One region of the Rhizobium sp. CIAT894 genome, then DNA from elsewhere that is predicted to be linked to it. Evidence: predicted binding sites of a transcription regulator. Region 1 holds the regulator's gene; each other region holds the start of a gene.
The links. Region 1 encodes LexA, which represses DNA repair genes until DNA is damaged. Its sites were predicted from a motif close to TGTTCNNNNTGTGTTCNG; they were not measured.
Positions count from the first base shown of each region.

Region 1 (10,638 bases):
CATCGACAGCCCGGATTTCACCCATCGCGTCGCGAAGCGAGTCCGCAGCGCGCTGCCCGATCTGCCTGTCGTCAATTATGTCTGTCCGAGTGTGTGGGCCTGGAAGGAATATCGCGCCACGCGCATGCTTGCCTATGTCGATCACGTGCTCGCCATCCTGCCCTTCGAGCCGGCAACGATGCGCGCACTCGGCGGGCCGCCGACGACCTATGTCGGGCATCGCCTGACGGCCGACCCCGCGCTGCTGGAAACCCGGAGCCTGCGCGCCGGCAGACAAGCCGGCAACGGTACAGTCCTTCTTCTTCCCGGATCGCGCGCCTCCGAGATCAAGAAACTCCTGCCTTACTTCGAGGTCGCAACGCAGGAGCTCGTCGCCCGCAACGGCTCGATGCGCTTCGTTCTGCCGACCGTGCCGCACAGGCAAGCGCTTGTTCGCGAAATGACGGCGAAATGGGCGGTACAGCCGGAGATCGTCGTTGGCGCGGAAGCCAAATGGAAAGCCTTCACGCAGGCCGATGCAGCCATGGCTGCGTCCGGAACCGTTATTCTTGAGCTTGCACTTGCCGACGTTCCCGTCGTCTCCGCCTACAAGGTCGACTGGATCATGCGCATGCTGACGGCGAGCATCAAGACCTGGACCGGCGCGCTGCCGAACCTGATTGCCGATTATGCGGTCGTACCGGAATATCTGAACGATGTCGTTCGTGGCGCAAGCCTGGCGCGCTGGATGGAAAGGCTGTCGGCCGACACCTACCAGCTCAAGGCAATGAAGGAAGGCTACCAACTTATCTGGCAGCGAATGCAGACGGAAATACCGCCTGGAGAACATTCCGCGCAGATCGTGCTTGCTGTTTTAGCCAACAAAAAACCCGGCCATTCCTGACCGGGTTTTCTTTTAGAGCTCGAAGCGATCAGCGCTTCGAAACCGGCACGTAATCGCGCTTCGGTTCGCCGACATAGAGCTGGCGCGGACGGCCGATGCGCTGTTCCGGATCTTCGATCATCTCGTTCCACTGGGCGATCCAGCCGACGGTGCGGGCGAGCGCGAACAGCACGGTGAACATGGTCGTGGGGAAGCCCAGCGCTTTCAGCGTGATGCCGGAATAGAAGTCGATGTTCGGATAGAGCTTCTTCTCGATGAAATATTCGTCGGTGAGAGCGATGCGCTCCAGCTCCATCGCCACTTCGAGCAGCGGATCGTCCTTGATACCAAGTTCGCCGAGCACTTCATGCGTCGTCTTCTGCATGATCTTGGCGCGCGGATCGTAGTTCTTGTAGACGCGGTGACCGAAGCCCATCAGGCGGAACGGATCGTTCTTGTCCTTGGCGCGGGCGACATATTCCGGAATGCGGTCAACGGTGCCGATTTCCGTCAGCATGTTGAGAGCCGCTTCGTTGGCGCCGCCATGGGCAGGGCCCCACAGGCAGGCGATGCCGGCGGCGATGCAGGCGAACGGGTTGGCGCCCGACGAGCCGGCGAGGCGGACCGTCGAGGTCGAAGCGTTCTGCTCATGGTCGGCATGCAGGATGAAGATGCGGTCCATGGCGCGGGCAAGCACCGGATTGACCACATATTCCTCGCAGGGCACGGCAAAGCACATGCGCAGGAAGTTCGAGGCGTAGTCGAGGTCGTTCTTCGGGTAAACGAAGGGCTGGCCGATATGGTACTTGTAGGCCATGGCGGCAAGCGTCGGCATCTTGGCGATCATGCGCAGGCTGGCGACCATGCGCTGGTGCGGATCGGTGATGTCGGTGGAGTCATGATAGAAGGCCGACAGCGCGCCGACGCAGCCGCACATGACGGCCATCGGATGTGCGTCGCGGCGGAAGCCGGTGAAGAAGCGGCTCATCTGCTCGTGCACCATGGTGTGGTGCGTGACGCGATAATCGAAATCCTTCTTCTGCGCGGTGGTCGGCAATTCTCCGTAGAGAAGCAGGTAGCAGACCTCGAGGAAGTCGCCGTGCTCGGCCAGCTGCTCGATCGGATAGCCGCGGTGCAGCAAAACACCTTCGTCGCCGTCGATGTAGGTGATTTTCGATTCACAGGATGCGGTCGACGTAAAACCCGGATCGTAGGTGAAGGAAGCCGTGTTCTTGTAGAGGGCACCGATATCGATGACGCTCGGGCCGATCGTGCCGCTTTTGACGGCGAGGTCGACTGATTTGTCACCGATTTTTATTGTTGCGCTTTGATCCGTCATGCTGATCCTCCGAACTGGCGGTGGCGCCATAAAAGCGCCATAGGGGTTAAGCGTCCTCAGCGATAGCTATATGATCGCGAAGCTAATGCCAAGTTACCGTGACGGCTTTTTGTGCATTGCGGCATCACCTTTTAGGCACTGCAGCGATGAGCCGCACGCATAGCGGAAGCCAATGATTCGACTGGTCTTTTGGCGCTCTCGATTTTCCCTCACATTTCAATCGATTATTCTTGCTCGTTTTGATTGAAGGTTGCATTCTGGCCGCTGGTGCGGGTGACCTTGGGCGGCACATGCAGGAATTGACGACAGTCGAATTGCGGCCGGAAGCGGGCAGCGGCCTTGCCGACCCGCCGGGTCTTCTCGCGCCTGGTGTGGTGAGCCAACCGGCAAGGACGCAGTCGCAGATCCCATTGCGCCATCGGCTGCCGGCTGCCGCCCGGCAATCGCTGCGTGCCGGAACCCGTATGCTGGGCGAGGAGGCCGATCATGGCCGGCTGCTGCTGTTCTCCCCGGTCTTCTTCGGCGCCGGCTCGGCCTTCTGGTTTCTCGGCGCATCGGATTTTCCCCTCGTTGCATCGCTGCTCTGCCTGCTGGTGTCGGCGGCCGCGGTTTTCCTCGCCGGTCCCAGCCGGCCGGCCTTGCGCGCAACATTCCTGGCGCTGGCGCTTTTCGCCGGCGGCATGCTGTCGGCCCAGTTCGAGAGCTGGCGGGCTTCGACTGTCATCCTGGATTCATCCGTGACGACGACGGTGAGCGGCCGTGTCGAACGGCGGGAAGGCGACGGCCGCGGGCGCTGGCGCTATATTCTTGCCGTCACCGGTACTGAGGCGCCGGAGTTGAAGCGGCCGCCGGGACGTATCACCGCGATCGTCCGGGGCGCCGATGTGCCTTTCGAGATCGGCGACATCATCACCGGCAGGGCACGGCTGACGCCGCCGGCAGGCCCGGCACTTCCCGCGCTCAACGACTTCTCCTTCGGCGCCTATTTCGACGGCATCGGCGCCAACGGTTTCTTCTATGGTGCACCGGAGAAACTCGACGCGCAGGCAGGTCCACAGGCGGCGAGGTCGACGTCGGACGCGCTGCTCGAATGGCTCTACCGGCTGCGCAGCAGCATCGGCGACCGCATAAGGTCGATCCTGCCCGGCGACACCGGCGCTTTTGCCGCTGCCCTGGTGACGGATGAACGGCGCGCCATCTCGAAGACGACGACGGAGGCGCTGCGCCAATCCGGCCTTGCCCATATCGTCGCTATATCGGGCCTCAACATGGCGCTGTCGGCTGGCATCTTCTTCGTCGGCTTCCGGATGCTGCTTAGCCTCTTTCCCGGCGTCGCCCAAGCTTATCCGACAAAGAAGATCGCCGCATCAGGTGCGCTTATCGCCGTCACCGCCTATTACCTGATCTCTGGTTTCGGGGTTTCGGCCGAGCGCGCTTTTATCATGATGGCCATCATGCTGATTGCCGTCTTCTTCGATCGGCCGTCGATCAGCCTGCGCAATGTCGTTCTCTCCGCGCTCATCATCATCGCCATTTCACCCTCGGAAGTATTGGGCCCGAGCTTCCAGATGTCCTTTGCCGCGACATTGGCGTTGGTATCGGGTTATCAGCTATGGAAGGACCGGCGTGTCCGCGAAAACGCCTTCCTGAAGCTGCCGATCGTCAGGCCGGTGGTTGCCGTCGCCGGTTTCTTCGGCGGCGTCTTTCTGACCTCGCTGATCGGCGGCTTTTCCACCGCGCTGTTTTCGATCGAGCATTTTCATCGCCTGACGGCTTACGGCCTGCCGGCAAACCTCGCGACGATGCCGATCATCTCCTTCATCGTCATGCCGGCCGGGCTGCTGGCGATGTTGCTCATGCCTTTCGGGCTGGATGCTCCGCTGTGGAAGGTGGTCGGATTCGGCCTCGATCTGGTGATCGCGGTTGCCGAGACGGTGTCCGGCTGGGGCGGCGATATCGGCATCGGCCGCTTGCCCGCCTGGTATTTCGCTGTGGCAGTGGCAGGCTTTCTGCTGCTGACGCTGCTGCGCACCCGGCTGCGCCATGCCGGCACATCGATCGTCGCCATCTCGACACTCACCGTATTGCTGCTGCCGGCTCCCCGGCCGCCGGATCTGGTGATTTCGGAGGATGGCAGTCTGGTTGCGGTTGTCGCGGCTGAGGCAATCGCGTCCAACCGCGAAAATCCGCCGGATTTCATCTTCGACCAGTGGCAGCGAGCACTGGTCCTGCCGACGCATGATCCGCCGAAGATGCTGGATGGTCCGGCTATCCCGCCGGAAGGAGAAGACCGCCGTGTCCGGCTTTCCCGCGATCAGCAGAACGAAGCGAGCGCAGCGATGCGGGCAGCCGCAGCAGGCGGTGAAGCAAACCGCTTTTCCTGCGTCAAGAAGGCCTGGTGCACATCAAGACTCGGCAATGGCCATATCGTCACCGTCATCGACAATGCCGCCTATCTCGGTCCGGCCTGCGATACGGCCGATATCGTCGTGACCTCGGTCCGCCTACGTTTCAACAACTGCCGTTCAGGCGGGGCGCTTTTCACCGGCGAGACGTTGCGCAGGACCGGCTCCGTCGAATTGCGTTTCGCCGATGCCGGCCTGGAGGTCGCAACCGCATTCGAGACGCTGTCGCGACCATGGATGCGTCAGCGCGCCTATGACTGGCGCAAAGACAGTTTTACCGAAACCGGTCCGTCTGTTGTCAGTGATAGCGGCGAATGAGGCCGACGAGTTTGCCCTGTACCTTGACGCGATCGGGCCCGAAGATCCGGGTCTCGTAAGCCGGGTTAGCGGCTTCCAGCGCGATCGAGGCGCCTTTGCGGCGGAAGCGCTTCAGCGTCGCTTCCTCGTCATCGACGAGGGCAACGACGATGTCGCCGGGACTTGCGGTGCTGCCGTTGCGGATGATTACGGTGTCGCCGTCGAAGATGCCGGCGTCGATCATCGAATCACCCTTGACCTCCAGCGCGTAGTGTTCGCCGGAGCCGAGCATGTCGGCGGGGACGACGATGTCGTGGGTGTTGTTCTGGATCGCCGAGATCGGCACGCCGGCGGCGATCCGGCCCATGACCGGCACGGAGACCGAGTTGCCGTTGTCGGCAACGGGTTTCGCAGGAGCGGGAGCGGCGACCGGCTGGGGCTTGCCGAGGCTGCCCTCGATGACGCTCGGCGAAAAGCCGCGCCGGGGCTGTATGCTGGGGCTGTAGGCCTCCGGAAGCTTGATGACTTCGAGCGCCCGGGCGCGATTCGGTAGGCGGCGAATGAAGCCGCGCTCCTCGAGTGCTGTAATCAGCCGATGAATGCCGGATTTCGAGGCGAGATCCAGGGCATCCTTCATTTCGTCGAAAGACGGCGGAACGCCGGATTCCTTCATGCGCTCATGAATGAAAAGGAGAAGCTCCTGTTGTTTGCGCGTGAGCATCGACGTCAGACCCCTGATTGAAACAAATCCAGAACAGACACTATATGTTCCATATGTGTTCCGCAAGTAGCTAAATTTCCGTAAAACTTGCCGCCAACTCGTTGAGATTTTTATTTTCATTCGCCGGATTGGCAGGCAGGTCTTGAATTGGGAGTGCGCTGTCGCACATCTCTTGCCATTTCAGGGAGAGGAACCGATGAGCGAGCATCTCGCCAAGCCGCACCCGCTGGATCACGTCGTGCTGCCCGTCGTCAATATCGATCTGGCGCGCGAGAGGCTCGGCAAGCTCGGCTTCACCGTTGCCGCGGATGCGCGCCATCCCTTCGGAACGGAGAATGCCTGCGTCTTCTTCGCCGACAAGACCTATCTGGAGCCGCTCGGCGTTGCGAGTGTCGCCGAGAGCGAGGCATCGGCGCGGCGGGGCAATGTCTTCACCGCCCGCAACCAGGCTTTCCGCTTCCGCTGCGGCGAGGAGGGGCTCTCGGCGGTAGCTTTCGGCACCAGTGATGCCGGCCGCGATCATCGGAATTTTGTCGGTCACGGATCGAGTGCCGGCGACATGCTGCAGTTCAGCCGGCCGATGAAGATGCCGGATGGTTCCGAGACTGTGGCGGGCTTCAAGCTGGCCTTTGCTACCGATCCGCGCGCGCCGGATTTCTTCCTTTTCAGTGTCGAGCGTATCAACCCGCTGCCTGCCGACCGCGGCACGCTGGAAACGCATGCCAATGGCGTGACGCGGATTGCCGAGATCGCGCTCTGTGCGCCCGATGCCAGCGCATTCGCTGCCTTCGTCGGCCTTGCCGCGGCGCAGTCGGCCGTCGAAAAAACCGGTTTCGGCGTCAATGTCGCCGCGTCGAATGCGAAGATCAGCCTGATGACGCCGGAAGGGCTTGAGGCCTATTTCGAGATCGCCGTCTCATCCGCCGACCGCGGCCTGCGCGGCCGGGCAATCCTCTTCAATGTCGCCGATCTTGCCGTGACAGAAGCGCATTTGACTGCTAACGGGGTGACCTACACGCGCAAGAACAATCGCATTCTGGTGAAGCCCGCGCCCGGGCAGGGCACGCTCTTCGCCTTCGAGGAACCACGATGAGCACCGATACGAATTCCGAAGTCAAGGTCGGCGAAGGCCAGACCCAGGTCACCTTTTCCAATAGCAGGCGCCTGTCGCTGATTGCCGGCCCCTGCCAGATGGAGAGCCGCGACCACGCCTTCATGGTTGCCGGCACGCTGAAGGAGCTTTGCGCAAAGCTCGGCATCGACCTCGTCTACAAGAGTTCCTTCGACAAGGCGAACCGGACCTCGCTTTCGGCCGAACGCGGCATCGGGATTGAAAAGGGCATGGAGGTCTTTGCCGACCTGAAGAAGGAGTTCGGTTTTCCTGTCCTGACCGACGTCCATACCGCCGAGCAATGTGCCGAGGTCGCAAAGGTGGTCGATGTTCTGCAGATTCCGGCCTTCCTCTGCCGCCAGACCGACCTTCTGATCGCCGCCGCCAAGACCGGCCGTGTCGTCAATGTCAAAAAGGGCCAGTTCCTCGCGCCCTGGGACATGAAGAACGTGCTGAAGAAACTCAATGCCAGCGGCAATCCGAACGTGCTCCTGTGCGAGCGCGGCGCTTCCTTCGGTTACAACACGCTGGTTTCCGACATGCGTTCGCTGCCGATCATGGCGGCGATGGGTGCGCCCGTCATCTTCGATGCGACCCATTCGGTGGCGCAGCCGGGCGGGCAGGGCGAATCTTCCGGCGGTCAGCGGGAATTTGTCGAAACGCTGGCGCGCGCCGCGGTCGCCACCGGCATTGCCGGCGTCTTCCTTGAAACCCACCAGGACCCGGACAACGCGCCGTCCGACGGCCCGAACATGGTCTATCTCAAGGACATGCCGCGGTTGCTGGAAAAGCTGCTCGCCTTCGATGCGGTCGCCAAGACCTGACGTTCAACAGTCTGACATGATCGTGCTATAGGCGAGATCGGATACGCTGGTTCGAAGGCTGAAAACTGCGCCATTGTAATTTGCACGCCTTCGATTATGACAGGCTTCGAACGATTGATCACCCACCGAGCAGGAAGAACCCATGACTGCAATCACCGATATCATCGCCCGCGAGATTCTCGATAGCCGTGGCAATCCCACCGTCGAAGTCGATATCTATCTCGAAGACGGCAGCATGGGCCGCGCGGCCGTTCCCTCGGGCGCCTCGACGGGCGCGCATGAGGCGGTCGAGCTGCGCGACGGCGGCAAGCGCTACCTCGGCAAGGGCGTCCAGAAGGCGGTCGATGCCGCCAATACCGAGATCTTCGACGCGATCGGCGGCATCGACGCCGAAAACCAGATCCAGATCGACAACATCATGATCGAGCTCGACGGCACGCCGAACAAGTCGCGCCTCGGCGCCAACGCCATCCTCGGCGTCTCGCTCGCCGTCGCCAAGGCTGCCGCCCAGGCCTCCGGCCTGCCGCTCTACCGTTACGTCGGCGGCGCTTCCGCAAGTCTGCTGCCGGTACCGATGATGAACATCATCAACGGCGGCGCCCATGCCGACAACCCGATCGATTTCCAGGAATTCATGATCCTGCCGGTCGGCGCCGATACGATCGCCGAAGCCGTACGCATGGGCTCGGAAGTCTTCCACACGCTCCGCAAGGAACTGGCCGCCCAGGGCCACAACACCAATGTCGGCGACGAAGGCGGTTTCGCGCCGGGCCTGAAGAGCGCTTCGGAAGCCCTCGATTTCATCATGAAGTCGGTCGAGAAAGCCGGCTACAGGCCGGGTGAGGACATCTACCTCGGCCTCGATTGCGCCTCGACGGAATTCTTCAAGGACGGCAAATACGTCCTCGAAGGTGAAGGCCGCACGCTCGAATCGGGTGCCATGGCCGAATATCTGGCCGAACTCGCCGCCAAGTACCCGATCATCTCGATCGAAGACGGCATGGCCGAAGACGATTGGGACGGCTGGAAGACGCTGACCGACCTGACCGGCAAGAAGACCCAGCTCGTCGGCGACGATCTTTTCGTCACCAACTCCGCCCGTCTTCGCGATGGTATCCGCATGGGCGTCGCCAATTCGATCCTCGTCAAGGTCAACCAGATCGGCTCGCTGACGGAAACCCTCGATGCCGTCAACACGGCGCACAAGGCAGCTTATACCGCCGTCATGTCGCACCGCTCCGGCGAAACCGAAGATTCGACCATCGCCGATCTCGCGGTTGCCACCAACTGCGGCCAGATCAAGACCGGCTCGCTGTCGCGTTCCGACCGTCTTGCCAAGTACAACCAGCTGATCCGCATCGAGGAAGGCCTTGGGCCCCAGGCTCAGTATGCCGGCCGCTCGATCATCCGCGGCTGATCGGATCCGATTTGCAATGCTCGACCCGCGCCTCCCGGCGCGGGTTTTTTCTTGCCGGCGGTTACGGTCAATGAACGGTTAATCTCTGCGCGTTATGCTGAACGAATTGGTAATGCGTTCAAGAGCATGCGCGTATGTGGACAAAGCATCATAAGAAGAGAAAGCTCGGCCGCTTCGTCATTCCGGCAATGACGGTCGCCTTCCTTTCCTATTTCGGATATCATTGCATTCACGGCGATTATGGCCTGCGCGCAACGGAGACGTTCGAGCATCAGCGTGTCGTGCGTGAAAAAGAGCTTGCGATCTTGAAGGCGAAGCGCGAACATCTGGAAAATCAGGTCGCGCTGCTCAGTGACGGTTCGCTCGACAGGGATATGCTGGACGAAAAGGCGCGCTATCAGCTGAATATGTCGCGCGCCGACGAGATCGTCATATTCAACCATTATTCCAATTAACCGGAATTTGGTTAATTGGAATTTCTATTGTATTTCCAATAATTTAGTGCCGAATACGAGCCATGCAATTATGGCATTGCTGTGGTCATGTTTCTTCCCTATGGTACGCGGCACCGAGAACCGACAAACCATAGGGAGGGTTGAATGGCGCCGCGAAAGACCGCGACGGTTTCCAGCCGGAAAACATCAGCAAAACCTGCAGCGAAAGCATCGAACGGAGGCCCTGTCGCCGACTTCGATCGCGACGAGGAGCTCAAGGCCTATCGCGAGATGCTGCTGATCCGCCGCTTCGAGGAGAAGGCCGGTCAGCTCTACGGTATGGGCTTCATCGGCGGCTTTTGCCACCTCTACATCGGTCAGGAAGCTGTCGTCGTCGGCATGCAGATGGCACAGAAGGAAGGTGACCAGGTTATCACCGCCTATCGCGACCACGGTCATATGCTGGCAACCGGCATGGAAGCGCGCGGCGTCATGGCCGAGCTGACCGGCCGCCGCAGCGGCTATTCCCACGGGAAGGGCGGCTCGATGCACATGTTCTCGAAAGAGAAGCATTTCTACGGCGGCCACGGCATCGTCGGCGCCCAGGTTTCGCTCGGAACGGGCCTTGCCTTTGCAAACCACTACCGCGGCAACGGCAATGTCTCGATCGCCTATTTCGGCGATGGCGCCGCCAACCAGGGCCAGGTCTACGAGAGCTTCAACATGGCGGCTCTCTGGAAGCTGCCGATCGTCTATATCGTCGAGAACAACCGCTACGCCATGGGCACCTCGACCGCCCGTGCGACGGCTCAGTCGAACTACTCGCTGCGCGGATCCGGCTTCGGCATCCCCGGCATTCAGGTCGACGGCATGGATGTTCGCGCCGTCAAGGCCGCGGCCGACGAGGCGCTCGAACATTGCCGCTCCGGCAAGGGCCCGATCATCCTCGAAATGCTGACCTATCGCTATCGCGGTCACTCCATGTCCGACCCGGCGAAGTATCGCTCCAAGGAGGAAGTGCAGAAGATGCGCTCCGAGCAGGATCCGATCGAGCAGGTCAAGGCACGCCTCATCGAAAAGGGCTGGGCTTCCGAAGACGATCTGAAGGCGATCGACAAGGATGTCCGCGACATCGTCGCCGACAGCGCCGATTTCGCCCAGGCCGATCCGGAGCCGGATGCATCCGAGCTCTACACCGACATTCTGCTCTAATCGGGGGAGGGAACCC
Region 1 is NZ_CP020947.1:2,020,600-2,031,237, forward strand. Features, by position in the region: gene lpxB (lipid-A-disaccharide synthase) at 1-883, shown strand, start outside; gene gltA (citrate synthase) at 912-2,201, opposite strand; gene RHEC894_RS10085 (ComEC/Rec2 family competence protein) at 2,492-4,924, shown strand; gene lexA (transcriptional repressor LexA) at 4,905-5,624, opposite strand; gene RHEC894_RS10095 (VOC family protein) at 5,821-6,717, shown strand; gene kdsA (3-deoxy-8-phosphooctulonate synthase) at 6,714-7,559, shown strand; gene eno (phosphopyruvate hydratase) at 7,702-8,976, shown strand; gene RHEC894_RS10110 (septum formation initiator family protein) at 9,111-9,431, shown strand; gene pdhA (pyruvate dehydrogenase (acetyl-transferring) E1 component subunit alpha) at 9,576-10,622, shown strand.

Region 2 (10,638 bases), 1.1 Mb from region 1:
TTGTGACCCCGGCTTACGCTGAAGAAGCGCCGGCGGCAGCGACCGGCACGGATGCGCACGCCGCTCCGGCCGCAGGCGAGGTCCATACCGAGACCGGTGTTGCCGAAGGCGAACACGCCCGTGGCCCGTTCCCGCCTTTCGATTCGACGACCTACGCATCCCAGCTGTTGTGGCTGGTGATTACGTTCAGCGTCTTTTACCTCCTTATGCAAAAGGTCATCGCGCCGCGCATCGGGGCTATCCTCGATCAGCGCCACACGCGCCTCTCCCAGGATCTGGAAGAAGCCGGCCGCCTGAAGGCGGAAGCCGACGCTGCCGTCCAGACCTATGAAGGCGAACTGGCGGCTGCCCGCGCCAAGTCGAATGCGATCGGCGCTGCTGCACGCGATGCCGCCAAGCTCAAGGCCGAAGAGGATCGCCGCGCTGTCGAGGCGAGCCTGTCGGAAAAGATCAAGGCTGCCGAAGTCCGTATCGCCGACATCAAGGCGAAGGCCTTCGCCGACGTCGGCACCATTGCCGAGGAAACGGCGGCTGCCGTCGTCGAACAGCTGATCGGCGGCACCGCTGCCCAGGCAGATGTCGCCGCCGCCGTCGCGGCCGCCAAGAAGGAGGCTTGATCGATGGATATTTTTCACCTTGACGCCACTTTCTTCGCCTTTGTCGGCCTCGTCCTCTTCCTGGCGCTGGTCGTTTACCTGAAGGTTCCGGGCATGATGGCGCGCTCCCTCGACGACCGCGCCGACCAGATCCGCAACGAATTGGCCGAAGCCAAGCGTCTGCGCGAAGAGGCCCAGCATCTGCTGGCCGAATACCAGCGCAAGCGCAAGGAAGCGGAAGCGGAAGCCGCCCACATCGTTGCCGCTGCCGAGCGTGAAGCCCAGATGCTGACCGCCGAGGCGAAGAAGAAGACGGAAGAATTCGTCGCCAACCGCACGGCGCTTTCCGAGCAGAAGATCAAGCAGGCCGAGGCCGAGGCGATGAAGGCGGTCCGTTCCGCCGCCGTCGATCTCGCAATCGCGGCCGCCGAAACGGTGCTCGCCAAGCAGGCGGACGGCAAGGTCCAGTCCGAACTCTTCGGCAATGCCATCGGCCAGGTCAAGACCCGGCTCAACTGAGACGGTATCGCATGGAATAAGCAAAAGGCCGGGCATGTCCCGGCCTTTTCTTTTGCTGATGACGCGGTGCCGCGACGTCTCGATTCCCTCTTCTCCCCAGCGGGGAGAAGGTGCCCGTAGGGCGGATGAGGGGGCCACACGGTAGAGCTTTCATTGCCCTTCGGCTTCGCTCAGCACAACAACAAATGTTCTGCCGTGAGGCCCCCTCATCCGACCCTTCGGGCCACCTTCTCCCCGTTGGGGAGAAGAGGGAGCAAGACGCGCCGACTTCCTTAACCTAAAGCATGTCGCGCAAAACTGTGCAGCGGTTCTTGCGGCAACGACATGCGAGGAAATAAAGAGCTAAAGCGCAAGGAGCGAATCTGAAAGATCGCGACGCGCTTTAGCCCGTTGCGTTCGGTATGCCCGGTTTCTATTGAAAAGCGCACTATTCCGAAATCAGCTCGTCCATCTCGGGACCGTCCTCGACCTTGCGCAGCGGCCTGAAACTCATCCGGTGCAGCGAGCAGGGGCCGTGCTTTTCGATGCCGGCGCGGTGTTGCGCCGTGCCGTAGCCCATATGCGCGACAAAACCGTAATCCGGAAACACATTGTGCGCCCGCGCCATCATCCGGTCGCGCGTCACCTTGGCGACGATCGAGGCGGCGGCGATCGAGACCGAGCGGGCATCGCCCTTGACTACCGCCTGTCCGGGGCAATCGAGGCCGGGCGGCACATCAAGCCCATCGGTCAGCACGTAGCTTGCCGGAACGGAAAGGCTGCAGATTGCCCGGCGCATGGCATCGAGGCTTGCCTTGCGGATATCCGTCTCGTCGATGCGTGTCGAGCTGGAAGAGGCAATCGAGACGGTGGCGGTCGCCAGGATCTGCAGGAACAGTTCCTCGCGCCGTTGCGCCGAAAGCTGCTTGGAATCGTTCAGACCCTCAGGGATGCGCTTGGGATCGAGGATGACGGCGGCGGCAACCACAGGTCCCGCCAGCGGCCCCCGGCCGGCTTCGTCGGCGCCGGCGACCGGCCAGTGGCCGGCCTTGCGGGCTTTGAGCTCGAGTTTGAAATCCGGCACGAGCGGAACCGTGTCGAAAAGCAGGGGAGAATCGGGTGGCGTACGAGGTTTCATGCGGCTGAACCTCGCACGCCAACCCGATTTCCCGCAAGTCCCCGGATCAGGGCGGCGGCCGGGGACCGGTCCGGCGGATGGTGGCGGTCAGGGCCATCCGCGGGAATTGCGCTCGGGGCTCGAAAACAGGGCGGTTTTTCTGAGCAGTCGATGCGCAAGCTACAAGCAATTCCAGGAAAAGTGCGAAACGGTTTTCCGTCCGGAATTGCGTAACAGGTAGAAGCAATTCCAGGAAAAGTGCGAAGCGGTTTTCCGTCCGGAATTGCGTAACAGGCAGAAGCAATTCCAGGAAAAGTGCGAAGCGGCTTTCCCCAAGCAAAGCGCGAAGCTCTTTCGCCAAGAATTGCGTCAGACAAAAATCAGAGCAGCGACAGCTGTACGCCGCTGCCGTCGGGCGGCACGAACAGATCGTCGCGCAGTGGCATGCTGCGGCGTGTCAGCTCGAAACGCCGCGCCGCCATCTCAAAGCGGCGGGCGATCTGCCAGGCATAGGGACCGGCGCCCTTCATGCGCTTGCCGAATTCGGCATCGTAATCCTTGCCGCCGCGCATCGAGCGCACCAGCGACATCACATGCCGGTAGCGATCGGGATAATGCTGCAGCAGCCAGTCGCGAAACAGCGGGCTGACTTCGAGCGGGAGCCTGAGGATGACATAGCTTGCCTCGGCGGCGCCGGCAGCCTTGGCCGATTCGAGGATGCGCTCCAACTCGTGATCGTTCAGCGCTGGGATGAGCGGTGCGGCCATCACTGCCGTCTGAATGCCGGCCTCGGTGAGCGCATGGATCGTCTCCAGCCGCCGCGGCGGCGTGGCGGCGCGCGGCTCCATCGCCCGGGCAAGCTTGCGGTCGAGCGTCGTCACCGAGATGCCGACGCGCACCAGGTTCTTCGCTGCCATCTCCTGCAGAATGTCGAGATCGCGCAGGATCATCGCCGACTTGGTGACGATCGATACCGGATGGTTCGCCTTGTTCAGGACTTCGAGAATGCCGCGCATGATGCGCCATTCCTTTTCGATCGGCTGATAGGGATCGGTATTGGTGCCGATCGCGATCACCCGCACCTTGTAACCAGGCTTGGCGAGTTCCCGCTCCAAAAGTTTTGCCGCATCCGGCTTGGCAAACAGCTTCGTCTCGAAATCGAGCCCGGCGGAAAGTCCCATATAGGCGTGTGTCGGCCGGGCGAAACAATAGATGCAGCCATGCTCGCAGCCGCGATAGGGATTGATCGAGCGGTCGAAGGAAATATCCGGCGATTCGTTGCGGGTGATGGCCGTGCGCGGCTTCTCGATCTGTACGTCCGTCTTGAACGGCGGCAGATCTTCCAGTGTCTGCCAGCCGTCGTCGAACGTCTCCCGCTGCAGCGCCTCGAACCGGCCTGTCGGGTTCAGTCCCGCACCACGCCCGCGCCGCCGGTCGACCTCGATTCTCAGGCCTGAGGACACGATCATCGCATCGGCAATATCTGCCGTATTGGCAGGCGCGAATGCGGCCTGCCCTGCCAGGGACTGCTCTCTCATCGGATACTCCCGTGGCGGAAAGCCATCGCTTCCGCCCGTTTTGATGATTAAATTCCTATCTGCAAAACAAGAACAATGCAAGAACAAAATGCGGAAAACGCCGCTGGCAAAAATTTGTGCGGCGCATTATGAATGAGCAATGTTGACGGTTGTTATCGAATGCCGGGATCAGGAATCTGAACTGGCCCAGACTCTATCGGTATTGGTGGCAGGTGCCGTGGAGGGGCTCGTCAGCGATGTGATCGTGCTTGATCACGGCTCGCGCGACGGCACCTCGCGGGTCGCTGACGCTGCCGGCTGCCGGTTTCATTTGCAATGGGATATCAAGGACATCGTCCGCTCCGCCCGCGGCGAATGGCTGCTCTTCGTCGAGCCGGGCGCCCGGCCTCAGGCCGGCTGGATCGACGATATCGCCGAATATATGGCGCTCAACAAGCTGCCGGCGCGCTTCACCGCCTCGCGCGGCTACCGGCGCCCGTTTTTCCAGCGCGTCGGCCGGGCGACGCCGCCGCTGGAGCTCGGTCTGCTGATGCCGAAGAACCAGGCGGTCGCCACCGCCCAAAGCGGCATGGCGCTTGCCGAATTCGCCAAGGGCCAGAAGCCGCGCAAGCTCGCCAGTGAATTGATTCCTTCTTGGGTGGCGCGCGCTGCGCGGTAGGCTCTCCGTCATCCACGACTGGCCCGGTTTCCACCACCTAAAAACCCCTCCCCAACCCCTCCCCACAAGGGGGAGGGACTAACCTGCTGCACCGCTTTGCGTAACCCTTCATCGTAATCCGTCGAACGGTAACAGCCAGCAAGACCTCGCCTTTTGCTCGCTGCCGGATACCACAGCTTAGTCCCTCCCCCTTGTGGGGAGGGGTTGGGGAGGGGTTTTCTCCAAGAGGCGAGTCGCCGATCTCCATCGCACAAAGATGGCGCCCAATCAAATTTCGCGCTATAATTCTGCCATGGCGCCGCCGAAGCGCCTCGCTTCGTAACGGATCGCCATGGATGCCGGTGGACGGCAGAACAGGTCGGCGACAATCTCCTCTTCTGCCGGGGGCCCGGCGAAAGGAGGTGCGTCATGCCACGCGGTTGGAACGACGGCGCACGCGGTAGGATCTACGGCGTACGCAATATGGTCTACGGCCTGCTGGCCGTCATATTGCCGACATTGGTGATCGCGCATCCGCATTCGGCAGCATCCCAGACGATGCTCAGTTGCGCAGGCCGATCCGATGTCGTCAATTTCCTCGACAGGAACTTCGCTGAAAAGCTGACAGCGGTCGGACTGGTCAACCAGAACGCCGTTCTCGAGGTCTATGCCGCCGAAAGCGGCACCTGGACGCTCGTGGTCACGGATGTTCACGGCATCAGCTGCATTCTGCTGTCGGGTGACAGCTGGGAAACAATGCCGGCTCTGCCTGGCCTTGCGACATAGCCGATGCCGGCGGCAGGCAGCCTATGGTTTGGCGCCGCGTTTCAGGTGCTCGTCCAGACGCGGCATGATCTCGACGAAATTGCAGGGAACGCTGCGGTAATCGAGCTGCCCTTTCAGAATGCCGTCCCAGGCATCTCGGCAGGCACCGGGCGAGCCGGGCAGCGCAAAGATGAAGGTGGCGTTGGCAACGCCCGCCGTGGTGCGCGACTGGATCGTCGCCGTGCCGATCTTCTCATAGGAAATACGGTGAAAGACGGCGGAAAAGCCGTCCATGCGCTTTTCGAACAAAGGCTCGAGTGCCTCGGGCGTCACATCGCGGCCGGTAAAGCCGGTGCCGCCTGTGGTGATGACGACGTCGATCTCATCGCGCTCGGTCCAGGCCTTCACCCGTGCGGCGATTTTTTCCCGGTCGTCGGGCACGATCGCCCGGTCGACCAGCCTGTGGCCGGCCTCGACGATCCGCGCCGCCAGCGTGTCGCCTGACTTGTCCGTCTCCGGCGTGCGCGTATCCGAGACTGTGAGAATCGCAATGCCGACGGCGATGAAGGGCCGTTTTTCGTCCAGACCTGCCATCACATGCCTCCCGAAACCGTTTCCGTCGCCTGGAAATACCAGTCCGGCCGCGCGTCGTGAAGGGCTGCAGCCGCCTGTTGCGCAGCCGCCATGCTCGAAAAGATCCCGAAACAGGTGGCGCCGGAGCCGGACATGCGGGTGAGCAGGGCGCCATCGGCTTGCAGCATCGCCGAGATCGCCGAAATCTCAGGGACAAGTTCGCGCGCCGGCGGTTCCAGGTCGTTCCGGGCACCGCCGATCGCGGCGAGCCAGCCGGCAGTGCCAGCGAGATCAGCAGCCAGGTTCAGAGCCGGATTGGTCTTGGTGGCCAGCCGCCGGAAAACCTCCGGCGTCGAGACGCCCGTCAGCGGATTGGCGAGCACCATGGCAAAGCCGGGCAGATCCGGCAGGGCTTCGATCTTTTCGCCGATGCCGCGGGCAATCAGCGGCCGGCTCTCGAAGCACATCGGCACGTCGGCGCCGAGCTTGAGCGCGAGACCGGCCACCGTTTCCACCGGCAGGCTCATGCCCCAGAGCCGCGTCAGACCGCGCAGCGTCGCTGCCGCATCGGCCGAACCGCCGCCGATGCCGGAGGCAACAGGCAGGTTCTTTTCCAAGTGAATATGGACGGGGAAGGCGAGGGCGCCCACGACCTCGCGCAACAGATCACGCGCCCGCAGCACCAGATTGGTGCCGCCGTCGCCGGCAAGCGTCTCGCCGAACCGGCCCGACAGGGTGAAGGCATCGACCTGCGCGGGCAGGAAGCTCAGCCGGTCGCCGCAATCGGCAAAGGTCACCAGCATATCGAGCAGATGATAGCCATCGGCTCGCTGGCCCGTCACATGCAAAGCGAGGTTGATCTTCGCGCGTGCCTCTTCGGTGACGCCGAAGCATGATGCCGAAAAGTGTGAGCGGTTTTCGGATGACATCATGCTCTATTTCTTTGATTCACCCTCGGCCAGGCCCTCTTCAGGCATGTTTGCCGCCTGTCAGGATTTCTTGTCGACCGGCGGCGGGGTGACCGGTGCCGGGTCCGGCTGCTTCTTGTCGGCGGCTTTGGCATCGTCGCTGACAGGAGGCAGGCCGTTGGCGACCTTGTCCTTGATCTTCGGGATTTCGGCGGCTTCCGGCTCGGAGGCCAGCGCCCGGTTCCATTGATAAACGGCCTCGAGCTTGCGGCCGACGCGCCAGTAGGCGTCGCCGAGATGGTCGTTGATCGTCGCGTCGCCGGCCTTGATCTGGGCTGCCCGCTCCAATTCGTCGACGGCATCGTCGAAGCGGTTGAGGCGGAAATAGGCCCAGCCGAGCGAATCGATGATATAGCCGTCGTCAGGGCGAAGGTCGACGGCCTTCTTGATCATGCCGAGACCTTCGTCGAGATTGCGGTTCATGTCGATCCAGGAATAGCCGAGATAGTTCAGCACCTGCGGCTGGTCGGGATTGAGTTCCAGCGCCTTGCGGAAGTTCGGCTCCGCCTGGTCCCACTTCTTCAGCCGCTCATAGGCGATGCCGCGCTGGAAGAAGACGCTCCAGTTGACGCGGCCGGGAATGGGGCCGATCGCTTCGACGGCCTTGTCGTAATTGGCGGCCATCGCCTCGTAGTCCTTGGCATCGGAGAGCACGCTGCCATAGGCGAGATAGCTGCGGATGTCCTTCGGATCGGAGGCGATCAGCGCCTGCAGGTGCTTGCGCGCCTCGTCCACCTTGCCGCCCTGGGCAAGAGCAAGGCCGAGCTGCAGCTCGGAGATGCGCCGCATCGGCGAATTCTCCGGCACCTTCTTGTAGAGCGCGATGGCGCGATCCATCTGGTTCTGCTTTTCGGCAATGCCGCCGAGCAGCACCAGCGTATCGGCGCTGTTCGGATCGAGCGCATTGGCCGTCTGCAAATAGAGCGAGACGATATCCTCGGCACCATCGCGGTTCAGCGCGCCGCCGACCGAAAACAGCACGCCGGCCGCACCTTCTTCGGCGGTCTTGACCTGCTGCTCCTGCTTCTCGTCCTTTTCGATGCTGTCGCGCAACGCGTTCAGCGGCGCATAATTCGGCAGCAGATTGTCGCCGACGGAAACGGCGTCGAGCGCCTTCTGCTTGTTGCCCTGCTGGGCTTCAAGGCGGGCAAGCGCCATGACAGCGCGCATGAAGGTGTCAGGCGCCGTCGCGCCCCCTTCCTTGTCGAGCACGGCATCGTTCAGATGCTTGCGGGCGGATTTCACGTCGCCGGCAACGATGGCGATCGTCCCGGCATTGTAATTCTGGAAGATGCGGACCCAGTCCGGCCCCTTCATCTTCTCGACCATGGCGAGCGCTTCCTTGCCGCGGCCGGCGCCGACGCGGGCCCAGGCGAGCAGCAGGTCGTTCATCATCCGGTCGAGATCGTTCGGCCCCTTGTATTTGAGGATGGCTTCGGCGGACTTATAGTCGTCGCGGCGCATGGCATCCATGCCGCGCACGATCGTGGTGATGCGCTCGACGGAAGGATCGCCCTTCAGGTCGTCGGCATATTTGACGCCGTCCTTGATGTCGCCGTTGAGCAGCAGCGAGATCATCAGCCGCTGGCGGATCTCCGGATTGCCGGGCTCGATCTGCAGTGCCTTCTTGTAGAGTTCGATCGCCGTTTCATAGTCATGATCGACATCGGCCGTGCGCGCCGCGAGGAAGGCGCCGGAGAACGTGGTGACGCTGTCTGCATCGAAGCTGTCGGTCTTCGCCACATCGCCCGTCTTGGCCGCATCCTCGGCGTTCACGCCGGCGGCGACGCCGAGCGAAAGAACAGCCGCCAGTGCTGCGCTCGTAAGAAGACGGATGGCAAATCTCTGCCGCATTAGGGAAACCTTTCTTCGAGAGCGTTCCGGCGATGATGCCGGTCGCAAATCAGTTGCGATCACTGATTCATAACAGGATGGCTTTTTTGAAGCGGCGCCGCAAGAAAATCAGCCTGCAATCAAGGACGTTTGATCAGTTGACGCGCTCGATGCAGAAATCGATCACTTCCATCAGGGCGGATTTCCAGGCCGTATCGGGAAGCGGTGCAAGCGCATCGCGGGCGATCGTGCCGTAATGCACGGCGCGGCCGATCGTATCGCTGAGCGTGCCATATTTGGTGATCAGCCCCAGCGCCTTTTCGAGGTTGGCGTCGGTGCTGTTGCCGGCTTCGATCGCATCGCGCCAGAAGGCGCGCTCGTCCTCGGTGCCGCGGCGATAGGCGAGAATGACCGGCAGGGTGATCTTGCCCTCGCGGAAATCGTCGCCGACATTCTTGCCGAGATCGGCCGCCTTGCCGCCATAGTCGAGCGCGTCGTCGACGAGCTGGAAGGCAAGCCCGAGATTCATGCCATAGGACTTCAGCGCGTTGCGGCCGGATTTGCCGGCCTCGGCGACGATCGGCCCGACTTCGGCGGCGGCGGCAAAGAGCGCTGCGGTCTTGGCGCGGATGACGGCGAGATAATCGTCCTCCGTCGTCTCCATGTTCTTGGCGACGGAAAGCTGCAGCACTTCGCCTTCGGCGATCACGCAGGCGGCCGAGGACAGCACGTCGAGCGCATCGAGCGAGCCGACTTCGACCATCATGCGGAAGGCCTGGCCGAGCAGGAAGTCGCCGACCAGCACGCTTGCCTGGTTGCCCCAGATCATCCGCGCCGTCGATTTGCCGCGGCGCAGGTCGCTTTCGTCGACGACGTCGTCATGCAGCAGCGTTGCGGTATGCATGAATTCGACCGAGGTCGCCAGCTTGACGTGGTTTTCGCCCCTGTAGTCGAACAGCGCGGCGGCTGCCAGCGTCAGCATCGGCCGCAGCCGCTTGCCGCCGGACGAGATCAGATGGTTCGCCACCTCGGGGATCATCTGCACGTCGGAGCCGGCCTTGGACAAAATGAGCTGGTTCACCCGCTCCATATCCGCCCTGGTGAGATCGACCAATGGCTTGATGGATGCCAGTTTGTTTTTGCTTTCTTCAAGCGGTATGACCACGCCCAACGACCCGGACTCCTGTTCATTCATTGCACCTGACAATAGAAAGGGGCGATGGGCGCGGCAAGGGGTGAATTGTCGCGCTGAACGAAATTGGAAGGAAAACGACGGCAAATGCATGAGCTTATCCGCGCCAACGACCCCGTTCTGCTCTCCTTTGCCGAGAGTTTGATGAAGGACGCGGGAATTCACTGCTTCATCGCCGACCAGGGCATGAGCGTGCTGGAGGGCTCGCTCGGCATGCTGCCGCGCCGTCTGCTGGTGGATGAGGAGATGGCCGATCAGGCGCGCCGCATCCTGATCGATGCCGGTCTCGGCGGCGAGCTGCGCGAGAAGAAATGAGCCTGAGATGACCGGAAAGCCCACCGACACCGTCGATGCCTTCCACCGCGGCGCCTTTCATGTGGTGCAGCCGAAGGGCAGGGGCCATCGCTCCGGCATGGATGCGATGCTGCTGGCAGCCCTCGTCGCCGACGAGCGCCCGGTCAGGGTTGCCGATCTCGGCGCCGGTGCGGGAGCTGCCGGCCTTGCCGTCGCCTCGCGGCTTGCGGATGCCGAGGTGGTGCTGTTCGAGCGTTCGGCCGAGATGGCCGATTATGCCCGCCGTAGCATCCTGCTGGCAGAAAACGCCCATGTCGCCGGCCGCCTCAGTGTCGTCGAGGCCGATGTGACGCTGACCGCCAAGGCGCGCAACGATGCCGGCCTCATCGATGAGAGTTTCCACCACGTCATCATGAACCCGCCCTTCAACGATGCCGACGACCGGCGCACGCCCGATGCGCTGAAGGCCGAAGCCCATGCGATGACCGACGGCCTGTTCGAGAGCTGGATCCGCACGGCGGGCGCGATCATGATCCCGGGCGGGCAATTGTCGCTGATCGCCAGGCCGGAATCGATTGCCGAGATCGTTGACGCCTGCGGCCGGCGCTTCGGCGGCATCGAAGTGAC
Region 2 is NZ_CP020947.1:894,416-905,053, forward strand. Features, by position in the region: gene RHEC894_RS04360 (F0F1 ATP synthase subunit B) at 1-617, shown strand, start outside; gene RHEC894_RS04365 (F0F1 ATP synthase subunit B) at 621-1,115, shown strand; gene RHEC894_RS04370 (ribonuclease HII) at 1,543-2,232, opposite strand; gene RHEC894_RS04380 (PA0069 family radical SAM protein) at 2,592-3,749, opposite strand; gene RHEC894_RS04385 (glycosyl transferase) at 3,889-4,407, shown strand; gene RHEC894_RS04390 (hypothetical protein) at 4,816-5,172, shown strand; gene moaB (molybdenum cofactor biosynthesis protein B) at 5,194-5,745, opposite strand; gene RHEC894_RS04400 (4-(cytidine 5'-diphospho)-2-C-methyl-D-erythritol kinase) at 5,745-6,656, opposite strand; gene RHEC894_RS04405 (tetratricopeptide repeat protein) at 6,714-8,546, opposite strand; gene RHEC894_RS04410 (polyprenyl synthetase family protein) at 8,680-9,696, opposite strand; gene RHEC894_RS04415 (DUF2007 domain-containing protein) at 9,805-10,032, shown strand; gene RHEC894_RS04420 (methyltransferase) at 10,040-10,638, shown strand, end outside.
Region 2: a site for LexA is predicted at 3,818-3,835, ahead of RHEC894_RS04380 (PA0069 family radical SAM protein). Genes of this name have one in related genera too.

Region 3 (10,638 bases), 2.1 Mb from region 1:
TCCATCTCTTTATCCGAGACGCCTTTGATCTGTCTAAAACCGAGCCGCACCGCATGCCGGGCCTTGATAATCTCGCGCATCTCACGGTGGCGGAAATCGACGGCATCCGAATCGAAAGCGGCCGCTTCCAGATCGCAATCCCAGTCGGATTCGTTGATGTCGACCGGCAGGATCTTGACCCCGTGTTCGCGCGCATCCCGCACCAGCTGCGCCGGCGCATAAAACCCCATCGGCTGGGAATTCAGCATCGCCGCGCAGAAGACGTCGGGATAATAGGCCTTGAGCCATGAGGAGGCATAGACGAGCAGCGCAAAGGAGGCCGCATGGCTTTCCGGGAAACCATATTCGCCGAAGCCTTTGATCTGGTTGAAACACTGCCGCGCGAATTCCTCGGTATAACCCTTCGAGGCCATTCCCTCGATGAACCGCTTCTCGAAATTGCCGATCGTACCGGTTCTCTTGAATGTCGCCATCGCTCTGCGAAGCTTGTCGGCTTCCGCCGGTTTGAAGCCGGCGGCTGTGATGGCGATCTGCATCGCCTGTTCCTGGAACAGCGGCACGCCGAGGGTTCTTTCCAGAACCGCTTCCAGCTCCTTGCTCGGATATTCGATCGGAATATTCCTCGCCCGCTGCTCCCGGCGCTTCAGGTAGGGATGCACCATATCGCCCTGGATCGGCCCCGGCCGGACGATCGCCACCTCGATGACGAGGTCGTAGAACACCGTCGGCTTGAGACGCGGCAGCATGCTCATCTGCGCCCGGCTCTCGATCTGGAAGACACCAAGCGTATCGGCCCGGCCCATCATCGCGTAAACCGGTTTGCCTTCGTCCCCATGCTCCCTGTTGCCGAGGTCTGCGAGCGTCTTCTTCACCTCGTAATGCAGTTCAAGCAGCGAAAAGCCCTTCCGCAGGCAGGTCAGCATGCCGAGCGCCAGCACATCCACCTTGAGAATCTTGACGTTGTCGAGATCGTCCTTGTCCCATTCGATCATGTAGCGATCCGGCATTGCCGTCTTCATGATCGGCACCACTTCATCGAGCCGGTCCCGCGTGATGACGAAGCCGCCGACATGCTGGGTGAGGTGGCGTGGGAAACCGAGAAGCTCGGAGGCATATTTCAGCACGTTGCGTGTCACGGGATCCTTGATATCGAGGCCGGCCGCCTTGGCATCCCGTTCCGAGAGATTGTCCTCCGACCAGCCCCAGACGAGACTGCTGATCGCCGACTGGACATCCTCCGACAGCCCGAAGGCCTTGGCGACTTCGCGACCGGCCGAACGGGTGCGATAGGTGGTCACACCAGCCGTCAGGCCGGCATGCTCTCTTGTGTAGGTTTTATAAATGTACTGGATGACCTCTTCACGCCGGTCATGTTCGAAATCGACATCGATGTCAGGCGGTTCGTCGCGATCCATCGAAATGAAGCGGTCGAAGAGCAGCGTGCTCTTTTGCGGATCGACCTCCGTTATTTCGAGGCAATAGCAGATAACCGAATTTGCTGCCGATCCGCGCCCCTGGCACAAGACCTTGAGCTCATAACGGGCGTGCCGGATGATCCTGTGAACCGTCAGGAAGTAGGAGGCATACTTCTTCTCGCCAATGAGTTTCAGCTCATAATCGATCTGCTTTGCCACCTTGTCCGGAATACCCTGCGGATAGCGTTTTGCAGCTCCTGTTCTCGTCAGCCTTTCCAAGGTCTCCTGCGGCGTTTCGCCGGGATCGTTTTCAGGCGGATAATTATGCTCCAGCTCCGTCAGCGAAAAGCTCAGCTTGCCGAAGAAAGCCCGGGTATTTTCGATCGCAGCCGGATAGTCCCGGAAGATCCGGGCCATTTCACGTGAATCCTTGAGATAGCGTTCGGCATTCGGCGCCAGCAGGAATCCGGCTTGCGCTATCTCCACATGCTCCCGGATCGCGATCACGACATCCGAAAGCGGCCGGCGCTCGGGATGATGGTAAAGCGGCTGGTTGGTCGCAATCAGCGGCAGGCGGTTTCGTGCCGCAAGCATGGCAAGCACCGCAAAGACCTGCCTGTCGCGGCCGTCATAGGCTGGCGCCAGCGCCATATAAAAAGCCTTGCCGAACCGTCTGCGAAACCGCTCCAGATAATTCTCCAGTGCCGACTGCCCGGCTTTGCTCTCGACAAGGGTGCGATCGGGAACGAGGGCAAGCATCATCTCGTCTCCCCATTCCATGAGTTCCGCTTCCGTGAGAATGCAGTCTCCCTTGACCGCTTCCTCCTTCAGATTGCCGGCGCTGAGGAGGCGGCAAAGATTTGCCCAGCCACGCCGGTTGCGGGGGTAGGCGAGGATATCAGGCGTATCATCGGAAAAAACCAGACGGGCGCCCGGCTGAATCCGGATGGGATCGACAATCTTTTCCTTTTTCCCCTCCCTCTCCGCCTGGGCCATGATCGCATCCCTGTTCCTGTATCTCTCCTCGAGCTGCAGCGCCTGCGCATGCGCCCTGACCACCCCGGCAACCGAATTCCGGTCGGCAATCCCAAGACCGCCGAGCCTGAGATGGGCGGCCTGCACGACCATCTCTTCCGGGCTGGAAGCGCCTTCGAGAAACGAAAAATTCGTTCTCGCGCCGATCTCGAAGAATGCGGGTTCGCTCTTCATGCAAATACCCCATGCATGAACCAGCGAGGGTCGAATTCCCCGCCATAAAAACCGCGACGATAGATCCAGAAGCGATGCCCGGTCTCGTCCTCGATGCGGAAATAGTCACGCGCCTCGGCGTCATCCCCGTCGATCCACCATTCGATGGCAATCCGTTCCGGGCCTTCGCTTCTTGCCACCTGATGCTGCATGCGCCGCCAGCGGAAAACCTGCGGCGGACCATCGGGCACCTCGGCAAGCATGATCTCGACCGGCTCCGGCGCTGCAAAGAGCCGTAGCGGACGCTCTTCGCGGAAAGGAAGTCGGATATCCCCAACCGCCTTCCGCCCGGGAGAACTATCCATCACAGGCACCGTGATGACGGCGCGTTCCGGCACATGGCTCTCGCGAAGCTGGAAGCTTTGCAGGCAATCCGCACCCAGCCGGGCCGAGACCCGATCGACGAAGGCCGAAAGCGAAATCTCCCCCTGGCGGTCACCCTCGAAATCAGCCTGCGCTTCGTTGAAGGGATCATGCCGCAACACATTCAGCCGCAGGATTTCGAAACCATAGCCGGCATCGAGATCGTCATAGACCGCCTGCAATCGCTCGGAAAAAAGCCCGGCGATGAATTTTGGCTCGCGAAGCGGCTGCGAAGCGCCGACGCTGATACGAAAGACCCTGCCGTCGACGCGAAACAGAACCAGTTCGAACATTCGCCCGCCCACCCCTCGCGCCTCCAGCGACGGCTGCAGCGACAGGGCGACCTGCCGGGTGACGGCAAGGATCTGTTCTTCCGTCCCGATGGGCTCGATCAGGCGGCTTTCGGCCGAGAGACTGGCAACCGGGCGCCGGGGCGAGACCGGCTCCTCTTCACGTCCCAGCGCCTGGTCGAGACGCAGAAGCAGTCCCGGGCCGAACCGGCGGGTCAGTGGCGCTCGCGGCGCACCGATGACGTCGCCGACATATTTCAGACCGAGCTTCTTCAGCGCATCGACGGTTTGTCCTTCCAGCCGCAAGGCTGCAACCGGCAGGGACACCAGCACATGCTCCGTCTCCTCGTCTTCGATCACGCCGCCTTGCCCGAAGCGCGACACGGCCCAGGAAAGGCCTGGCGACGATGAGATCGCCCCCCGCGCATCGAAGCCCATATAAAAAAGTCGTGACAACACATCTTTGAGGATCGCCTTTTCACCGCCGAAGAGATGGGCGCAACCGCTAATGTCGAGAAACAGACCATCCTTACCGTCGAACGCCACCAGCGGCGTATAACGGTCGCACCAGTCGGCAATTGCCTCCAGCAACCGGCGGTCCGCGGCCGGATCCTCTTCCGCCACCTCGAGCGTCGGGTACATCGCACGCGCTTCGGCAACGCCCTGCTCCTTCTTCAGCCCCAGCCCCTCGGCCAGCTCGTCCAGGGCCGTCAGCCGCACGGCATTGTTGAGCTTGCCGGAACAGACGATGGGCGGGGTCTCAGGACGCCCTTTCGAACGCCAGGAGAGCCCCCATCGCCGGCGGGCGATGCGGTCCGTTGGCAGATGCGGGAAGCTGAGCGCCAGAATGCGCTGACTGTTCGCCTGGAGGACGAACGAGGTTTGGTTCTGCGACCGGGAGAAATTGGCGTTCATGGGGGTTCCACTCCAGAAGAAAGGAGAGCGGGGCCGGATTGCGGCTCTTCTCCAGCGTGAGACGGAAAATCGGATTGCCGATGCTGCCGGAAAGCTTCGATCCATCCGGCAACGGCCGCAGACCGGATGGAGCCGGTTCGACATGCAGGCGGAAAGCCGCACTGCTTGCCTCCTCCGCACCGGCCTGGCGGACAAGAAAGAGCGGACGGCGGGCAGCATGCGCCCGAAGACTGAGCCTGCGGCTTTCGGTCAGGCCGAAATGAGCGGGATTGCCGCGCACTTCGAAGATGACGGCGGAGAAAGCAGCGCTTTCGACCGCCGCCTCCGCCAGCCAGAGCGCCTCGTCCAGCTTGCGTGGTGCGGCATGGAGAAACCGCTCCGGGCTCAGTCCGAAATCCCGAAACCCGGGAACATAAGGACGACCTGCCTCCAGTGTGCCGACAGCATCGCCGATCCAGAGCAACGGCAGAAACCTGCCGGCATCCGCTTCCTGTTTCTGCAGCCGCGCGGCGACGGCCATCGCCAGCCCGCTTGCCGCACCTGCGTCACGAGACAGAGCGGAGCGGAATTCGGTGATTGCATCGAGCGGCAGACCGCCTTCCAGCGCCTCGTCAAGACATTCCACCCCAAACGCCAGGGGCGGCAGAATGGCTCTCTGCGGCGTCTTGCCTCCTTCCGCCAAGGCTTCCCGCTCTGCTGCCGCAAGCGCCGGCGCGGGCTTCCCCTCCAGTCGGGCGATGGTTTCGCGGAGCGCAAAAAGCCGCTCGCGCGCCAGGGCGTGCTGCGCCATGGCGTTCTCCAATCCGTCTTGTTCCTGTTATGTTCTTATAGATTCCAGAGAGCTAATGAAGAGTCAACGGCCATTTTTTATGAATTTATTCCTGCCTTTGATTCCGCACTCGAAAATCGGCGATAAAGGTTCTATATGGGCCCGCAAAGGAAGGAATATTCATGGCCCGCATAGACCAGAGCGATGATTGGCGGGACCGCCATGCGCCGACGATCAGCACCTTCGAGTCGCTGGCCATGGAGGCCTACAGCCATCTGCCGGATGAATTCCGCCAGCTGACCACCAACCTCACGATCGAGATCGAAGACTTCCCCGATGACGACGTTTTCGAGGACATGGCGCTCGAAACCCCTTTCGATCTGCTCGGTCTTTTCGAGGGCAGGGGCATTTCCGAACGTTTCACCGTGGAAACCGGCGAGATGCCCAACCGCATCCGCCTCTACCGCCGCCCCATTCTCGATTACTGGGCAGAAAACGACGAGACGCTCGGCGATATCATCACCCATGTCCTGATCCACGAGATCGGCCACCATTTCGGGCTGAGCGACGATGACATGGAACGGATCGAGGCCAGCGCCGAGGAGGCCGTCGAGCGCTGAAACCCATGCGTTCGGCAGAGCGCTATTGCTCGGAGAGCTTCATCTCCGGATCGTAATCCTTGCCTTCGACAGTCTTGACCACGGCCTGGCCGCACTGCATCGCACCGGTTGCGGCATTGAAGGCATAGGTCGGCGAGCCCTCCAGCGACCAGCCCTTGTTGAGGGCGGCGGTGACCTTATGGCAGAAGGAAGCATCGTCGGGACCGGTCAGGAAGCGGTAGAGTTTCATCAGGCGGGCTTTCTTGCAGAAATCAGGCGAGCTTTATGAACCAGAGCTTCGGCCTGGACAAGATGCAACCGCTCGATCATCCGCCCGCCTGAATTGATGACGTTCAGCCCGTAGGAAGCCGGATCGGCAAAAGCAGCGATGATCGCCTCCGCTTCCGCAATCTCCTCCACGCTCGGCCCGAAATGCCGGTTGGCGGGCTCGATCTGCGCCGGGTGGATCAGCATCTTGCCGGCAAAACCCATGGCCCGGCCCTGCCGGCATTCCGCATTGAAACCCTGCTCGTCCTTGAAATCGTTGAAGACGCTGTCGATTGCATCGAGCCCGTAAGCGCTGACCGCGAGCACGACCTGCATCAGCCACGGCACGAGATAGTCCCGCCCTGGCTGCACCGCCACACCCGTTTCCTTGCGCAGGTCGTTGAGCCCGACGACGAGGCAATCGAGCCGCGAGCCCGGCGTGCGCCCGGCCTCAGCGATCGCTGCCGCATTCAGGATGCCGCGCGGCGTCTCGATCATCGCCCAGATGCGCAGATCGTCCGGTGCATCCGCCTCGGAGAGAAAGTCGCTGATATCAGTGACATCCTGCGGCTCGTCGACCTTCGGCAGCAGCACGGCATCGGGACCAAGCGCCGTCACCAGTTCCATATCCGCCAGGCCGAAATTCGATGACAGGCTGTTGATGCGGATGATCCGTTCCTTGTTTTCGAGCGGCCGGTCCGAAAAGAAGCGCCTCAGGTTTTCCCGCGCTTGCCCTTTCATTTCCGGCGCCACGGAATCCTCGAGATCGAAGATCACCGCATCGCAATCGATCGCATGAGTCTTTTCCAGCGCCCGCGGATTGATGGCGGGAACGCTCAGCACCGAACGGCGCAGGCGGGTGGAGCGGGTCGCAGGGTTTCGGCTCATGACCGAATTAGTGGCAAGCTTTCAAAGCCGAAGCAAGCAGCCAGCCCCTGAACGACCCGCAGAACAACAAAAAGCCATGCTTGTCTTGCAGAGAGGAAAAGGAAGGACCACATTCCTTTCTGAAGAAAGGCCTCGAACCCATGCAGAACATTCGCTCCATCTTCCTCATGCTTGCCGGCGCCACGGTTTTCGTGGCCATGCTGCTTCTCACCTTTTCGGTGACGCTCGCCGTCGGCGGCATCCTGACCGTGCTCATGGTCGGTCGCGCCCTTTCGATGAAGATGAAGCCTGTTCCGGTGCGCGCCAAGGCAAACAATGGCCAGCGCGAAATGCGCATCTGGAATGACGGCCGCGGCACGATCATCGATCTCTGATCACTTTTTCGGCGAAAATTCCAACCGACATTGTCGGCTCATGCTCCCATGCTACGTCCTTGAGGCAGCCAGGCATTCCGCCGGCAGTTCAAAACCCATGGAGGACGAGCATGAATGCGACGGAGAGCAATCAGACCAAGATGCCGCCGGTCAAGAATGGCCTGCTGCCCTATCTGACCGTCGGCGGCGCGGTCAAAGCCGCCGAATTCTACAAGAAAGCCTTCGGCGCCGAACAGGCTTATATCGTGCCGGTCGACGAGAGCGGCCGGACGATGCATGTACATCTCTACATCAACGGCAGCTCGCTCATGCTGTCGGATGCCTATCCCGAATACGGCCATCCCTTCAAAGGCCATGAAGGCTTCGCCATCCAGCTTGTCATCGACGATATCGATTTCTGGTGGGACCGCGCCGTCGCTGCCGGCGCCGAAGTCGTCATGCCGGTCGAACTGATGTTCTGGGGCGACCGTTACGGCCAGCTTCGCGACCCGTTCGGCGTGCTCTGGGGCCTGAACGCACCGACCAAATAACCAAACACGCACAATGGCGGGCCGCGCCAAACGTCGCGTGGCCGCCACTTTAGAAAGATTCTCCTTCATTTCGTCGAAAAACTGGACTAGATGCACATTCAGGAAAGTACATTTGCTGAAATGGAGCATGGGTCATGGATAAATTCGTGAAGCTCACGGGCGTTGCGGCGCCCCTGCCGGTCGTCAACATCGACACCGACATGATCATTCCGAAGGACTATCTGAAGACCATCAAGCGCACCGGTCTCGGTACCGGCCTTTTCGCCGAAGCCCGCTACAATGAAGACGGCTCCGAAAATCCGGATTTCGTGCTGAACAAGCCGGCCTATCGCGATGCCAAGATCCTGGTTGCCGGCGACAATTTCGGCTGCGGTTCCTCGCGTGAGCATGCTCCGTGGGCACTGCTCGATTTCGGCATCCGCTGCGTGATCTCCACCAGCTTCGCCGATATTTTCTACAACAACTGCTTCAAGAACGGCATCCTGCCGATCAAGGTCAGCCAGGAAGACCTCGACAAGCTGATGGACGACGCCTCGCGCGGCTCCAACGCCATCCTGACGGTCGATCTCGAAAACCTCGAAATCACCGGTCCCGATGGCGGCTCGATCAAGTTCGATCTCGATGAGTTCAAGCGTCACTGCCTGCTGAACGGCCTCGACGATATCGGCCTGACGCTGGAAAAGGGCAAGGCGATCGACAGCTTCGAAAAGAAGAACGCCGCTTCGCACCCTTGGGCGGCCTGAGGCCTCCCGCATTGTTTATCGATCAAGCCGGGCTTCGCCTGGCTTTTTCTTTGATCTCGGTCAGAGAAACTTCTCTTTCCAAAGCCTCAGCTTTTCGAGCGACACGCCGATGCCGCCGCAGACTTCGATCAGCGGATTGTTAAAGCGCTGAAGCAGCCCGGCATGCACATCGGCAACGGCAAGGGCCGCCCCGCAGGCCGGCTCGACCAGGATGCGATGCGCATCGGCAAATTTCAGGCAGGCAGCCACCGCATCGGCGTCGCTGACGACAACGCTTTCGATCGGATGCTGTTTCGGCAGGTCGAAGACATGCTGCGCCACCTGCCGCGCGCCGAGCGAAGTGGCAATCGAGGTGATGGCGGGCAGCGTGATGCGCTCGTTCGCCCGGAGGCTGGCATTCAGCGAGGCCGCGCCTTCGGTTTCGACGGCAATGACGGGCACGTCGGCAAGCCCGTTCCGTTTCAGCCCCTCGACGATACCGGCAAGCAGCCCGCCGCCGCCGACGCTGGTGACGACGCAATCGAATGCCGCACCCTTCGCCACCACCTCATCGATCAGCGTCGCATGGCCGTCCCACAGCAGCGGATGATCGAAGGGGTGCACATAGGTCGCCTTGCGGCTCCTCGCGAGTTCGACCGCATGGGCATTGGCTTCATCGAAAACCGATCCATGGACCAGGACATTCGCGCCCGTTGCGGCGATCGTCTGCCGGACATCGGCCGCCGTCGTCTCCGGCACGACGATCGTGACCGGAACACCGAGCGCCCGGCCTGCATAAGCAGCCGCAATGCCGGCATTGCCGCCGGAAGCGCAGAAGATCTCGCGCGCGCCATGTTCCACTTCGTGCTGGCAAAGCCTGCCGACGCCGCGCAGTTTGAAGCTGCCGGAAGGCTGCAGCGCATCGAGCTTCAGCCAGAGCGGCTTGCCGCTGGCACTGTAGCCAGGGGATGTCCGAAACAAAGGCGTATCGAGATGGAGAGGCGCTGAGGACATGAGAAAGATCCGGAAAATGAAGCTATAACAGTTGTTCTATTCCGTTTGCGGGTAAGGGAGCAACCATCGCGACCGGGAATGAAGCGTACCGATTCACTGCTTCTCTCGCTTGAAATGCCCATTTCCGGGGTCTAAGAAACCGCAACTTGTTTTTCCCAGGAGGGTTTCATGACAGCGCGCAATCTTTTCCTGCTGCCGGGTGACGGCATCGGTCCCGAGGCCATGGGCGAGGTCCGCAAGATCATCGCCTATATGAACGAGGCGATGAATGCCGGTTTCGTCACCGACGAAGGCCTTGTCGGCGGCTCCGCCTATGATGCGCATGGCGCGGCGATCTCGGAAGCCGACATGCAGAAGGCGCTTGCTGCCGATGCCGTTCTCTTCGGCGCCGTCGGCGGCCCGAAATGGGATAGCGTGCCCTACGACGTACGCCCGGAAGCCGGCCTGCTTCGCCTGCGCAAGGATCTGCAGCTTTTCGCCAACCTGCGCCCCGCCATCTGCTATCCCGCCCTTGCCGCGGCCTCGTCGCTGAAGCCGGACCTGGTCGAAGGCCTCGATATCCTGATCATCCGCGAGCTGACCGGCGGCGTTTATTTCGGCGAGCCGAAGGAGATCATCGATCTCGGCAACGGCCAGAAGCGCGGCATCGACACGCAGGTCTACGATACCTACGAGATCGAGCGTATCGCCGGCGTCGCCTTCGAAATGGCCCGCACCCGACAGAACCGCGTCTGCTCCATGGAAAAGCGCAACGTCATGAAGTCGGGCGTGCTCTGGAACCAGGTGGTCACCGAGACGCACAAGGCCAAATATTCCGACGTCCAGCTCGAGCATATGCTGGCTGACGCCGGCGGCATGCAGCTGGTGCGCCAGCCCAAGCAGTTCGACGTCATCGTCACCGACAACCTGTTCGGCGACATGCTCTCCGACGTCGCCGCCATGCTGACCGGTTCGCTCGGCATGCTGCCCTCGGCCTCGCTCGGTGCGCCCGACGGCAAGACAGGCAAGCGCAAGGCGCTCTATGAGCCGGTGCATGGCTCGGCCCCCGACATTGCCGGCAAGGGCATCGCCAATCCGATCGCCATGATCGCCTCCTTCGCCATGTGCCTGCGTTACTCCTTCCACCTGGTGAAGGAAGCCGACGACCTGGAAAAGGCGATCGCCAACGTGCTCGACAAGGGCATCCGTACCGGCGACATCATGGCCGATGGCTGCAAGCAGGTCGGCACCGTCGAAATGGGCGA
Region 3 is NZ_CP020947.1:4,368,933-4,379,570, forward strand. Features, by position in the region: gene RHEC894_RS21435 (error-prone DNA polymerase) at 1-2,624, opposite strand, end outside; gene RHEC894_RS21440 (DNA polymerase Y family protein) at 2,621-4,165, opposite strand; gene RHEC894_RS21445 (hypothetical protein) at 4,077-5,021, opposite strand; gene RHEC894_RS21450 (metallopeptidase family protein) at 5,183-5,620, shown strand; gene RHEC894_RS21455 (DUF1737 domain-containing protein) at 5,643-5,849, opposite strand; gene RHEC894_RS21460 (CoA ester lyase) at 5,849-6,754, opposite strand; gene RHEC894_RS21465 (hypothetical protein) at 6,895-7,128, shown strand; gene RHEC894_RS21470 (glyoxalase/bleomycin resistance/extradiol dioxygenase family protein) at 7,239-7,658, shown strand; gene leuD (3-isopropylmalate dehydratase small subunit) at 7,793-8,401, shown strand; gene RHEC894_RS21480 (pyridoxal-phosphate dependent enzyme) at 8,462-9,394, opposite strand; gene leuB (3-isopropylmalate dehydrogenase) at 9,563-10,638, shown strand, end outside.
Region 3: a site for LexA is predicted at 5,041-5,058, ahead of RHEC894_RS21450 (metallopeptidase family protein). Genes of this name have one in related genera too.